DNA from 2 places in the Halomonas sp. MS1 genome. Region 2 is predicted to be linked to the other one. Evidence: predicted binding sites of a transcription regulator. Region 2 holds the regulator's gene; the other holds the start of a gene.
The links. The regulator PhoB, encoded in region 2, activates phosphate uptake and scavenging genes when phosphate is short. The targets are predictions, from matches to a motif close to TGTCATANNNNTGTCANA.
Positions count from the first base shown of each region.

Region 1 (6,186 bases), 940 kb from region 2:
CGATAGCCAGCCCTATAATGAAGTTACTAATCCGATCCGCTTGGATGATTATGGTCTGGATGGCGAAGGGCTGGTGGCGCTATCGGACGGCACCTTCTGGGTTAGCGATGAGTACGGTCCGCACATGGTCCACTTCGATGCCGAAGGTCGTGAAATCGGTCGAATCAACCCCTTTGCCGACGATGACCGGGTCGAGATGAACCTGCCAGCAGAGTTTGCCAATCGGCGTGCCAACCGAGGTATGGAAGGGCTGGCTATCACACCGGATGAGACAACGCTGGTAGGCATTATGCAGTCCACTCTGTACAACCCGGGCAGTACGGTGAAAGACCTGGATATCACCCGCATCGTTACAGTGGACCTGGACTCGGGCGAGACTGGACAGTACCTCTACCGCCAAGAGCAAAATCAGAATTCCAACTCAGAGCTTGTTGCGCTGAGCGCCACTGAGTTTTTGGTGCTTGAACGAGATGGCCGTTTTCTAAGCGGTGGTCCCGACGGTGTCGAGGCCGCGACACCGGATGCTCAGAAGCAGGTTTATCGCATTGACCTTACCTCGGGCACCAATCTTGAGGCGGTCTCAGCCAACGGCGACCTGAAACAGGATGCCGAACTGGGGCTAACCTTGGCAGGCAAAACCTTGGAAGAAGTGGTTCTAGAGCAGGGGTGGGGCGCTCTGGCCAGCGCTGGAATTGAGCCAGTGAGCAAGTCTCTGGTGGTGGATATGGTGGCGGAAGTCAACTATCCCCACGATAAAATGGAAGGTCTATGGGTGATTGATGACCAACGCCTGGGGGTACTGAACGACGATGATTTCGCCACCTGGTCCACCGATGGTCAACTCGAGCAGAAAATGCTGGACGCTAACACTGTGGATGGCGGCCGCCTGTTTATTATCGAGGCCGACCTGAGCACCGATTGATCAACGTAACGGCCTAGCAATCACATAATCTCCCTAAATGAATTACTGCGCGCCCTGGGTTTGGCTATTTTGGTTAGCTGTCCTGGGGCGTGTTTGTGTCTTCGTCTCCCCCGTGGCTATCTTTTTCTTTTTGGTCTGCTGCTTTCTTACGCGGGTCTTCGCTTTCTTCATCCAGCCAGGTGCCACAGCGCAGGCAGTAACGAGCGCGCTTTTCATGGCGGTCATGGCCACAGCCGGGGCAGGCTTCTTCTGAATAACGGTCTTCGCGAATAGAGCGGATTACCTGGGCGGAAAATACCCCGGTAGGCACGGCAATAATCGAATACCCCAACAGCATCAGAATCATCGTGATCGCTTTGCCTATCGACGTGGCGGGGACAATATCGCCGTAGCCTACCGTGGTCATACTCACGATCGCCCAATACATCGACATAGGAATGCTGGTAAAACCGGCTTCTGGTGACTCGATGGTGTACATCAGCGCAGCAAACAGTATGACGACCATCATGATGCTGCTAAAAAACAGCAGGATTTGACGAAGACTGCGTCTAAGCGCATCGAGTAGTAAACGCCCCTCGCCGATAAACTCCATCAATCTCAAAATCCGGAAAATGCGTAGTACCCGCAGTACCCGTACGATGACCAGCCCGTGAGCACCAGGCACCAGCAGTACTAACCAGGCTGGCAAAATCGCGATCACATCGACAATACCGTAGAAGCTTTTTAGGTAAACCGTTGGGCGCTCTAAGCAGTAAATCCGCACCGCCAGTTCAATGCTGAAAAGTAGCGTAAATAGCCACTCTGCATAGTAAAAAATGTGCCCGTAGCGTTCGGAGTAACTCGCTACGCTGTCCAGTAAAATGACCGCCACGCTGATCAGAATGGCGATAATCAGCGCAATATCAAACCCTTTGGCTCCCGGCGTATCGGACTCGAAAATAATATGGAAAAGCCGTGTGCGCAGTCCTTCTGCACCGGGAGTTAATTGAAAACTCATCGCGACATCCTGAAGTGGGCTGAATGTTTCTAGCGTAGCGTGGTTTGATAGGCGAAGCGATGCGCCAGGGTTAACGCAGCAGCGCCATAAGCGGGCGTTGGGTGGCCATTATCAGTCAGTGCTGTGGTCAGCGTCTGAGCGTTACGGCGGGTACCTTCATCCAACTGCGGATGGGTCGCCAGTGTGGCTAACGCCTGCTGTGCAATGGTTAAGTGTTCCGCAAGGCCACTGTCGTGGTAGGCGTCCAGCGCCACTGTGGCTCTGTGTAGCCACTCAGCCGGTGCGTCAGCTTCAGGTAGTGACCACTGCTGCACGCCTAACGCATTGCCGCGAGCGGCTTTGCTGGTATCCGAAGGGCGCAGCGGTACGCTTTCCGCGAGCGTTAATGCTAGCCCCCAAAGCGCCTCTGGCTCACCCGCTTTTAGTTCCAGCTCGACCTCGCAAATAGCTGCTTGAGCACCACCGCTGACAATCTCTCCTTCGTCCAACACGAGCTCGATATGGCTGCCCTGCCAGTCGATTTGCCAGCTGCGCCGGGTAAAGTCGGTGCGCAGCGCAGGTTGTAGCGCGGAAATGACGGTGCCTAGTGAACCGTTGAACGGCGGAAGGGCAGCCAAGCCATGCTGGTCAAGCTGTGGGCTAGGAACTTGCCACTCCCACTCTTGTCGGGTAGAAAGGCCGCCACCACCATGGCCGGCGGTTTTCACCGTTTGCAGCACGCGATCATCAACTTGGCGTAAGCGCACGGCAATCCGTGCATTCGCCATATCGCCCGCAGGGGTATCGAAATAGGTGTTCGAAAGATGTTGCCGTTGGGGTGTTTCGGCTAGTGCTGCGTGGCACAGCAGCGTGTTTAGTTGAGCTGGCGCAAGGGCGAGTTTAAGCTCTATTTCGGTAGGCGCTGAAACAGAATCAGCAGTAGATGTTGAATTTTTCATGACATTAGCCACCTTTGTATTGTGACGTTTCAATTAATTTTTCATGACATTGTGAACTTTTCATGACGGCGGCGAGCGCACTCTTTATACTGGCGCCGCCATTTCCAGGCTCCCCGAAAACAGGCTAAAGGCTATATGGTTACCTCCAACCCTTTTTCCGCGATGTTTGGCCGCTCGCCATTCCAGCCGCTGCTGGCCCACATCGTCAAGGCCAATGAATGTGCCGACCAACTGTTGCCGTTCTTCGAAGCATCGCTTGCCGGTGATTGGGATACCGCAGCTGTACTGCGTGAAAACGTTACCCGCTTAGAGCATGACGCCGACACGTTGAAAACAGAGCTTCGGCTTAACCTGCCCAATACGATGTTCCTTCCCGTCTCGCGGTCCGACTTGCTCGACCTTATCAGCGTGCAGGATAAAATCGCCAACAAGGTGCGCGACATTACCGGCATTATGCTGGGGCGTAAAATGCGTGTGCCCAATGAGTTGGCCGATCCCATGCGCGATTATATGCGTACCAGCGTGGCGTGTGTGTCCCAGGCTCGCCAAGCGCTTGAAGAGCTGAAAGAGCTGCTTGAGTCCGGTTTTGGACGCAATGTTTCCGATGTTATTCAGAATATGATCCGTGAGCTGCACACACTTGAGCACCAAGCCGACAGCCAGCAGATCGCGATACGTCGCCAACTGTTTGAGCTTGAAAGCCAACTTCCGCCTGTTGATGTGATTTTCCTTTACAAAATCATTGAGTGGGTCGGTGAAGTTTCTGATCGCGCTGAACGCGTGGGCAGCCGCCTACAGATTTTGACCGCACGCTAAGGGGTACCCATGCAGATTATTGCCCAGCACGGTGAAATTTTTATCATCCTGGCCTGTTTGTTTGGCTTTTTTATGGCTTGGGGCGTTGGCGCGAATGATGTTGCCAATGCGATGGGGACCTCGGTGGGGTCGAAAGCGATCACCATCAAACAAGCAATTTTGATTGCGGTAGTCTTTGAATTTTTAGGCGCATGGCTGGCGGGTGGTGAGGTGACCAACACCATTCGTAAAGGCATTATCGACCCAGAATTGCTCCAGGAAGATCCACAGTTACTAGTGTACGGTATGTTATCAGCGCTGCTAGCAGCGGGTACTTGGTTACTGGCAGCATCGATGAAAGGTTGGCCGGTTTCCACGACGCATTCCATTGTAGGTGCCATTGTGGGCTTTGCCGTAGCGGGACTGGGTGCCTCTACGGTTGATTGGGGCGCTGTTGGCACCATTGCAGCAAGCTGGGTCGTTTCTCCTCTTTTAGCGGGTACTATCGGCTTCGTGCTGTTTAAATCAGTGCACCACCTGATTTTTGAAAATGATAATCCCTTCACGGCTGCCAAACGCTATGTACCGGGCTACGTATTTTTGGTTGGTTTTATTGTGGCGATGGTCACGCTAACCAAAGGTCTGTCTCACGTTGGGCTGGACCTGACCTTTAGTCAAAGCCTGCTGCTGTCTATCTTGTTAGGACTTGTGATCATGGGTGTAGGCCTGGTGATGCAGCGTCGTATCAAGTTCGAGAAAAATGTCAACGACCACTTTGGATACGCCAACGTTGAACGGGTCTTCGGCGTATTAATGATCTTTACTGCGTGTGCCATGGCGTTTGCTCACGGCTCTAACGACGTTGCGAACGCGGTTGGTCCGCTAGCGGCGGTCATTAGCGTGGTGCAAACTGGCGGCCAAATTGAAGGCTCTGCGCTAGTGCCCTGGTGGGTATTGGTACTGGGCGGTGCTGGCATCGTGGTGGGCTTAGTAACTTACGGCCACAAAGTCATTGCCACCGTGGGAACCGGTATTACTGAGCTTACCCCCAGCCGTGGCTTTGCCGCCACGCTGGCAGCCGCGACCACAGTGGTATTAGCTTCCGGCACGGGTCTGCCGATTTCAACCACCCACACACTGGTGGGGGCGATATTAGGCGTAGGGCTTGCCCGGGGTATGGCGGCGCTTAACCTGCGTGTTATTGGCACCATCGCCATGTCCTGGCTGATTACGCTACCTGCCGGGGCTGGTTTGGCTATTCTGTTCTTCTTTATGTTCAAAGGCATGTTTGGTTAACAGCAAGGGGTAACCCCGCCCAATACGTGACTGCTTGGCCAAACGCACAGCGGCATCTTCTTTTACACAAGAAGGTGCCGCTGTTTTTTATGCTCTGTTAAAGTAAACGCTGATACTTTCATTCACCTGCTGCCGGAGAGCGGCCCTTGGACACACGCTTCCCTTTTGTTGATTGGTTTCGTAACGCTTCCCCTTACATTAACGCGCACCGGGGACGAACCTTTGTCATCTTAATTGAGGGCGAAGCCATGGCGTCTGGCCGAGGAGAGCAGCTGATTCAAGATTTAGCGCTGCTACACACCCTGGGGGTGCGGCTAGTTGTGGTGTTTGGTATTCGCCCACAAGTGCATGACGCATTGACGGCTGCCGGTGTCGAGCCAACACGGGTGGATGGCCGTTGGGTAGCTGACCGAGCGGTGATGGCCCACGTGGAACAGGTGGCCGCGCACCAGCGCTTATGGCTAGAAGCTCGTCTTTCCTTGGGGCTGCCTAGCACGCCACTACACGGTGTAGAGCTTAGCGTGATTTCCGGCAACTTGGTGACCGCTAAGCCATTAGGGGTGCGTGAAGGCATCGATTTTGATCACAGCGGTGAAGTCCGCCGAGTGCGTTCGAGCGCTATTGAAGGGCTGTTGGAAAAAGGCTCACTGGTGCTGCTGCCGCCGCTGGGCTTCTCCAGCACAGGTGAAGTGTTTGATTTAGATGCCTCGGAAGTCGCACAACAGGCTGCCGTCGCGCTGAAAGCGGATAAGCTGATTCTATTAGGCGAGTCGGAAGGGCTTGAAGACGAACACGGTGCACTATTGCGCCAGCTTTCCCCGGCAGAGGCCGAGCCGTGCCTGCAGCAGGCGTTACCGGGCAGTGAGCTGGCACGCCACTTGAACGCCGCCTGCACCGCCGCCAGGGAAGGGGTGGCGCGCACCCACCTACTTTCCTGGCGCAACCACGATGCGTTGCTAGGGGAGTTATTCACCCGTGACGGCGTTGGCACGATGATCACCCAACACCGCTACGAGCAACTGCGCCCAGCCACGTTGAACGACGTCGCTGGCCTGCTAGAGCTGCTGGAGCCACTGGAGCGACGTGGCATGTTGGTGGCTCGTTCGCGGGAACGCCTAGAGCACGAAATCGACGACTACATGGTCATCGAACGTGATGGCATGGTGATTGGCTGTGCCGCACTGCATGTTTTTCCAGACACCACGGTGGGGGAAATGGCCTGTGTCGCGGTGCACGGT
Region 1 is NZ_CP098926.1:2,438,312-2,444,497, forward strand. Features, by position in the region: gene NF683_RS11105 (esterase-like activity of phytase family protein) at 1-922, shown strand, start outside; gene NF683_RS11110 (ion transporter) at 996-1,919, opposite strand; gene NF683_RS11115 (CYTH domain-containing protein) at 1,949-2,857, opposite strand; gene NF683_RS11120 (TIGR00153 family protein) at 2,993-3,673, shown strand; gene NF683_RS11125 (inorganic phosphate transporter) at 3,683-4,948, shown strand; gene argA (amino-acid N-acetyltransferase) at 5,095-6,186, shown strand, end outside.
Region 1: the regulator PhoB is predicted to act here: its motif matches at 2,889-2,906, upstream of NF683_RS11115 (CYTH domain-containing protein).

Region 2 (6,186 bases):
TAGAAGCACTGCCCAGCTGGTTAACTTTTTTAGCCTAGTCGCTAAGGCGGCGAAAATCAGCCTAGCAGCGCAGGTGCTACTCTGGAAAGCTCCACTTTCCTTCTCACGCAGCTGCCTGTCAACGCAAATCCAATCAAACGACCGTCTTTATTTTCAGCAACGGCTGTCATGTCACCGCCTTCTCCCTCAATTTTCCACCGTGCTGGCGTGGTTGCTGGAGGGTAGGCAACCACGGGAAGTAATGGTGTTTTCACAATGACGGGCCACGCCCCAAAGCTGACGCTGGTTGGTTTTCCGGCGAGTGTTGTCGCTAGCGCTTTTACGCTTGCCTGCAGCGGTTGAACATACATAGCGTTAACTCCCTCAACGCAAGCCGCATCGCCCAACGCAAATATGTTCGGTTGAGAGGTGCGTAGCTGGCGATCAACCACAATACCGCGATGGCTAACCGCCAGCCCGGCTGCTTCAGCAAGTTGAGTGCGCGGAGCTAAGCCCGTGGCGAGTAATACGATGTCGGCAGCATAGACGTCGCCATTATCAAGATGGAGTGATAGGGCATTATCTACGTTAAGGGCGAGCGTTTTCAGGTTATGCCCTAAAGCAAGTTGGATGCCAGCGTCTTGGAAAGCATCCGCCAGCGCTTGGCCGAGTGGCTCGGGCAGTAGGCGTTGCAGCGGGGTGCTTTCTGGCGCAATGAGGGTGACTTGGTGGCCGCCAGCATGGAGATCATTGGCGAACTCGCAGCCCACCAGCCCGGTACCGACAACCGCAACACGTTTAGTAGTCGCTGCGCTTAATGCGGCATAAAAGCGGCGATACTCGTCTAAGTCGTTGATGGTAAAGCATCGTTTGGCGACACTCTCGGGCACGCTGAACGGCGTATGGGGCGCTGCCCCAGTGGCTAGCACTAGATCGTCGTAGTGGAGCTGTTGGCCATTACTGAGTTCTACGCATTGGTTATCCACATGCAGGTGTGCGACCTGGGTGTGGGTAATTAACTCAGCATTCAGTTCTTCTGCGACGCCGCTGGCGTCACGTTGGGCGAGTTGGTCTGGCGTTAAGCGTTTCGCAAAGCCTGTAGAAAGCAGCGGTTTACTGTAATCATCGCCACTGTCGGCACTGATAAGGGTAATGGTACGTGTATCGCCATGTCGGCGTAGGGCGCGGGCAAGGCCAATCCCCGCCATACCGGTGCCAATAATAATCAGTGCCGAATGGGTATATCGCGATATCTCGTGTGAGGGCATGCAGTCACCAAAAGTCGGCGGAACAAAAGCCTGTGAGGTCACCATGTTACACTAGCTTTCTGTGTATTGACCGCCTTGGAGACTTTGGTGATCGCCCCTACTGTTCGGCAAGCTTCCCTTCCTCATCGACTATTTCCTCACTGGCTCCCTGTTGCTGCGGCTCGTCCTGCAATGAGCGCTGCGTGGTGGCAGTGGGTGGCATCGACGGACTCCTTAACGACGCGGTTAACCGTCGCAGGCGGCACAAACGCGTTTCGGGTGCAATTGTTACGTCAAACGATTGGCTTACCTCTACGGGATGAAGCGCTAGCGCTGGGAATTGAACCGCGCCGCTATGCATGGCTGAGAGAAGTCGCGTTGTGTGTCGGCGATAAGCCCTGGGTAGTCGCACGCTCGGTAGCGCCACTCAGTCAATTACAAGGTAAGGGGTTAGAAGGGCTTGGCGAGCGTTCATTAGGCAGTTGGCTGTTTCAACAACCTGACTTGGTGCGCGGGCCACTCTACGCCACTCGCCATCAGCCACGCTTTGTCGCGGAACACTCTGCGTCGCTTTTAGACAGCGTATGGGGGCGGCGCTCAGTGTTTCAGCACGGTGGGCTGTCGCTGTTAGTGCAGGAATACTTTTTATCGACCATGGCAGATGATCTTGCCCTGTCTTCGCGCTAGGCTATCGCCAGCGTTTTCTTTTTGAGAGGTAAGCATGGACCGTTCTCTGTTGAGGCCAACGGGATGGGCTCGGGTGGCTGATTTTTTACATTTAACGCGATTGGATCGCCCGATTGGTACTTGGCTATTGATGTGGCCCACCTTATGGGCATTGTGGATAGCAGCAGAGGGTGTGCCTGGACGGAATGTTCTGCTGATCTTTATTGCTGGCGTTTATGTGATGCGCGCCGCGGGCTGTGTGGTTAATGATTACGCTGATCGTCATTTCGATGGCCATGTAAAGCGTACTAAACATCGTCCGCTAGCCACTGGTCGTATCAGTGAAACCGAGGCGCAGCTGCTGTTTATCGCGCTGGTAGCCACTGCTTTCATTTTAGTGCTATTGACCAATTGGTTTACGGTGCTGTTGTCGATAGGTGGTGTTGTATTAGCGTTCATTTACCCGTTTATGAAGCGCTACACCCATTTACCTCAGGTGGTGTTAGGGGCTGCGTTCTCTTGGGCGATTCCCATGGCATTCGGTGCGGTATTGGGTCATGTACCGTTTGAAGCATGGCTACTGTTTAGCGCTAACGTGCTGTGGACCGTTGCCTACGATACTCAATACGCCATGGTCGACCGCGACGATGACCTAAAAATTGGCATCAAATCTACCGCGGTGCTGTTTGGTAGCGCTGATCGTCTGATCATTGGTGTGTTGCAAGTGGCGGCACTTGGACTACTTGCCTGGGTAGGATGGCGTGTTGGTTTAGGTGGCTTTTTCTGGCTTGGGCTAGCCGCTATGGCCGCTACGTTTGTCCATCAACAACGCTTAATCGCTGGCCGTGAGCGCGACCGCTGCTTCCAGGCATTTCTTAATAATCATTGGTCAGGCTTGTTAATTTTTGCAGGTATTGCACTAAGTTGGTGGCCAATAACTGGCTAAATATCCTCTATGTCATAAAATTGTCATCGAGTCATGGTGTTATCGTCACTGACATGTCTTTGAACTGTTTTTTTAAACTATTTTTTAAATTAGTTTTCATTGAACACCGTGAGGCCCTGGAATGACCGCCAAGACCGTTTTGATTGTCGATGATGAGGCGCCTATTCGCGAGATGATCGCAGTGGCGCTGGAAATGGCTGACTATCGCGTGCTTGAAGCGGATAACGCCCAGGATGCCCACGCGATGATGGTTGACCACCAGCCAGATCTGCTTTTGCTGGATTGGATGATGCCGGGCACCAGTGGTATTGAGCTTGCAAGGCGCTTAAAGCGTGAAGAAGCCACTGCCGAAGTGCCTATCATTATGCTGACCGCTAAAGGCGAAGAAGATAACAAGATTCAAGGGCTTGAGGCTGGGGCGGATGACTATATCACCAAGCCTTTCTCTCCCCGCGAACTGGTGGCGCGCTTAAAAGCAGTATTGCGACGTACTACCCCCCGTGGTGTCGAAGATCCTATTGAAATTAATGGCTTGCTATTAGACCCAGTGAGCCACCGTGTGAGTGCTTACGGTAAGGCGTTAGAAATGGGGCCGACGGAGTACCGTCTGCTGCAGTTTTTCATGACGCACCAAGAGCGCGCCTATACACGTAGCCAACTGCTCGATCAAGTGTGGGGCGGTAACGTATACGTTGAAGAGCGGACGGTAGATGTTCACATCCGACGTCTACGTAAGGCCCTAGGAGAAGCTCACCAGAGTCTCATTCAAACGGTGAGAGGCACTGGGTACCGTTTTTCCGCGCGGGTGTAACGGTGCGCCTGTGGAGCCGAGAACTATGGCGAATTGCGTGGCTGGCCGCTTTGGGCGCTTGTCTGGGGTGGTTGCTGGGTATGCCAGGTCTTGGCGTTGCTGCAGGTCTTGCCGTTTGTCTGGTGTATCAACTGCGCCAACTGCGTGCGCTCTTTAAGTGGTTAACGCTTCACCCTCATGATGAACCCCCTGCTGCGAGCGGCATGTGGGGCGAGCTTTTTGATCGCTTGTATCGCTACCAAAAGAGCCAACGGATTACTCAGAATCGCTTACGTGCCACCCTTGCACGTATTCAGGAATCATCCGAAGCGATGCGTGACAGTGTCGTTATGCTAGATCGGCATGGCGACCTGGAGTGGTGGAACAGTGCCGCGACGGAAATGCTGGGCTTGCAAACAGCCCACGACCGTGGCCAGCACATTACCAATCTGCTTCGTGACCCGCGATTTATCAGCTACTTTAATGCACGTAAATACGGTGAGCCGCTGACCTTAACGTCGCCCATCGATGAACGGCATATCCTTCAATATCAAATTACTCTCTATGGTGATGATGAGCGCTTGGTAATGGCGCGAGATATTACCCGCTTGCATCGTTTAGAGCAGATGCGGCGTGACTTTGTCGCCAATGTTTCCCATGAACTACGCACACCGCTAACGGTACTGACGGGTTATTTAGAAACCTACAGCGACTTGAAAGAGCAACTTCCACCACGTTTGGGCCGAGGTATTGCTCAGATGGAAGAGCAGACGAAGCGTATGCAAAACTTAGTCAATGATCTGCTACTGCTCTCTCGGTTAGAAATTGATCAAGGTGGCGAGGATCATCATGCGTTGGCGTTAGGGCCAATGCTCGACACCATTCGCCGCGATGCGCTAGCGCTCTCTAACCAACAGCACAGTGTTCAAGTCGCGCTTGAAAGCGATGCCCGTCTGATCGGCAGCGAGCAGGAACTGCATAGCGCTATTTCAAACCTAGTGTTTAACGCTGTGCGGTATACGCCAGAGGGTAGTCAGATAACACTTCGCTGGAAAACCCTGCCGAATGGCAGTGCTTGTATTGAAGTTGACGACGATGGTGAGGGAATTGACCCTGTGCATATTCCACGCTTAACCGAGCGTTTCTATCGCGTTGATAAAGGGCGTAGTACTGCAACGGGTGGTACCGGGCTTGGTCTGGCGATTGTAAAGCATGTGCTACTAAGACATGACGCATTGTTACAAATTGAATCTCGCCCTGGCGAAGGGGCCCTCTTTCGCTGTGTTTTTCCGTCATCACGTGTTGTCAAAAGCGAGCCCGCCTCGCGCAATGCTGTTTAAGTACAAGTGATGTATAGGTGTGTCATGCTTGTCATACAAGTATGGTCACATAATACTCATGTGCCATTTCTAACCACTTTCCCTGCTTGATCTGCAAACGCTTTAAGCGCCCTTCCTATTATCTTTTATTTGCTAAGTGTTTGTTTTATCGGTTTTTTTATATAGTTTTTGATTTTTTGGCACATCGTCTGCAAGTGTCTTGGTACTTGGTAAGAGAGAAAACCATAGGAATTGGTAAGCCGAAAGACCGTCTTTCTTACTATTTAAGCAGTACCTGAACAGCGATCTAGGAGACGGAACATGATGTCCAAGGAACTACTCAAGAAAGCTGGTATTTTAAGTGTAGCGTTCGGTTTAGTTGCTAGCCCTGCAGCATTCGCTCAAGAGCCAGCAGACCCCGCGAACAATATTTCCCCTGATGAGCAGCCTGTTGAGACTCAATCCGAAAGTACAACAGATTCAAGTAATTATGATAGCCAAGAGTTGACTCATGACGAAGGCGATAACGCCAGCGACATGGAACCTAGTTCAACGAGCCAGGACGATTCAGAGTCTGGCTATGACAGCACAGATGAGTTGCCTGAAGAAAATAGCGGAATGTAACATTAACTTTGGTTACTTATCTTTTCAAAAGGTACTATAACTCTTACGCTTACGGATGAGCTATTCAGAGGCATGGATGTCAAATTGCATGGATGCTCCTAGATTCAAGGATTGAATCTTTCGACGGTCAACACGCTAGTCAGGGTTAATTCCAAGGTTGGAGCCCCTCAAACGGATAGGAAGCTAGTGTTACGTATCGCGATACTAAGAGTGCTCAAGACCCCACTTCGGTGGGGTCTAATTTTTTGTGTATAGTATAATCATTGTTACGTTGCCCACTGTTTCTTGGTGTTAAAAATGCAATTATTCAGATGACACGTTTTGCGATTGGCAAAAGAAGGTACCTTGTATCATTGCATTGTCGGTTGCTCCATATAGCAAGGAGTTTTTATTTATGTTGTTGAAATCATTTGTTAAAAGCACTGTGGTTGTAGGCTTATCGTTGGGGCTTATCGCAAGTCCAATAGCGTTTGCACACTCCTCCATAGAGCTGAATCAAGGACGTGCTGAGAACCAAGAAATTATTCAACCTCAATCTCGTAACACATCGGGCCCTGCGACCTATTCAGCTAAAGATTTGATCAATGATAATGAGAATACTCTGATATATGCTCC
Region 2 is NZ_CP098926.1:1,498,957-1,505,142, reverse strand. Features, by position in the region: gene NF683_RS06720 (NAD(P)/FAD-dependent oxidoreductase) at 57-1,247, opposite strand; gene NF683_RS06715 (chorismate--pyruvate lyase family protein) at 1,335-1,913, shown strand; gene ubiA (4-hydroxybenzoate octaprenyltransferase) at 1,948-2,838, shown strand; gene phoB (phosphate regulon transcriptional regulator PhoB) at 2,960-3,649, shown strand; gene phoR (phosphate regulon sensor histidine kinase PhoR) at 3,652-4,968, shown strand; gene NF683_RS06695 (hypothetical protein) at 5,269-5,571, shown strand; gene NF683_RS06690 (hypothetical protein) at 5,966-6,186, shown strand, end outside.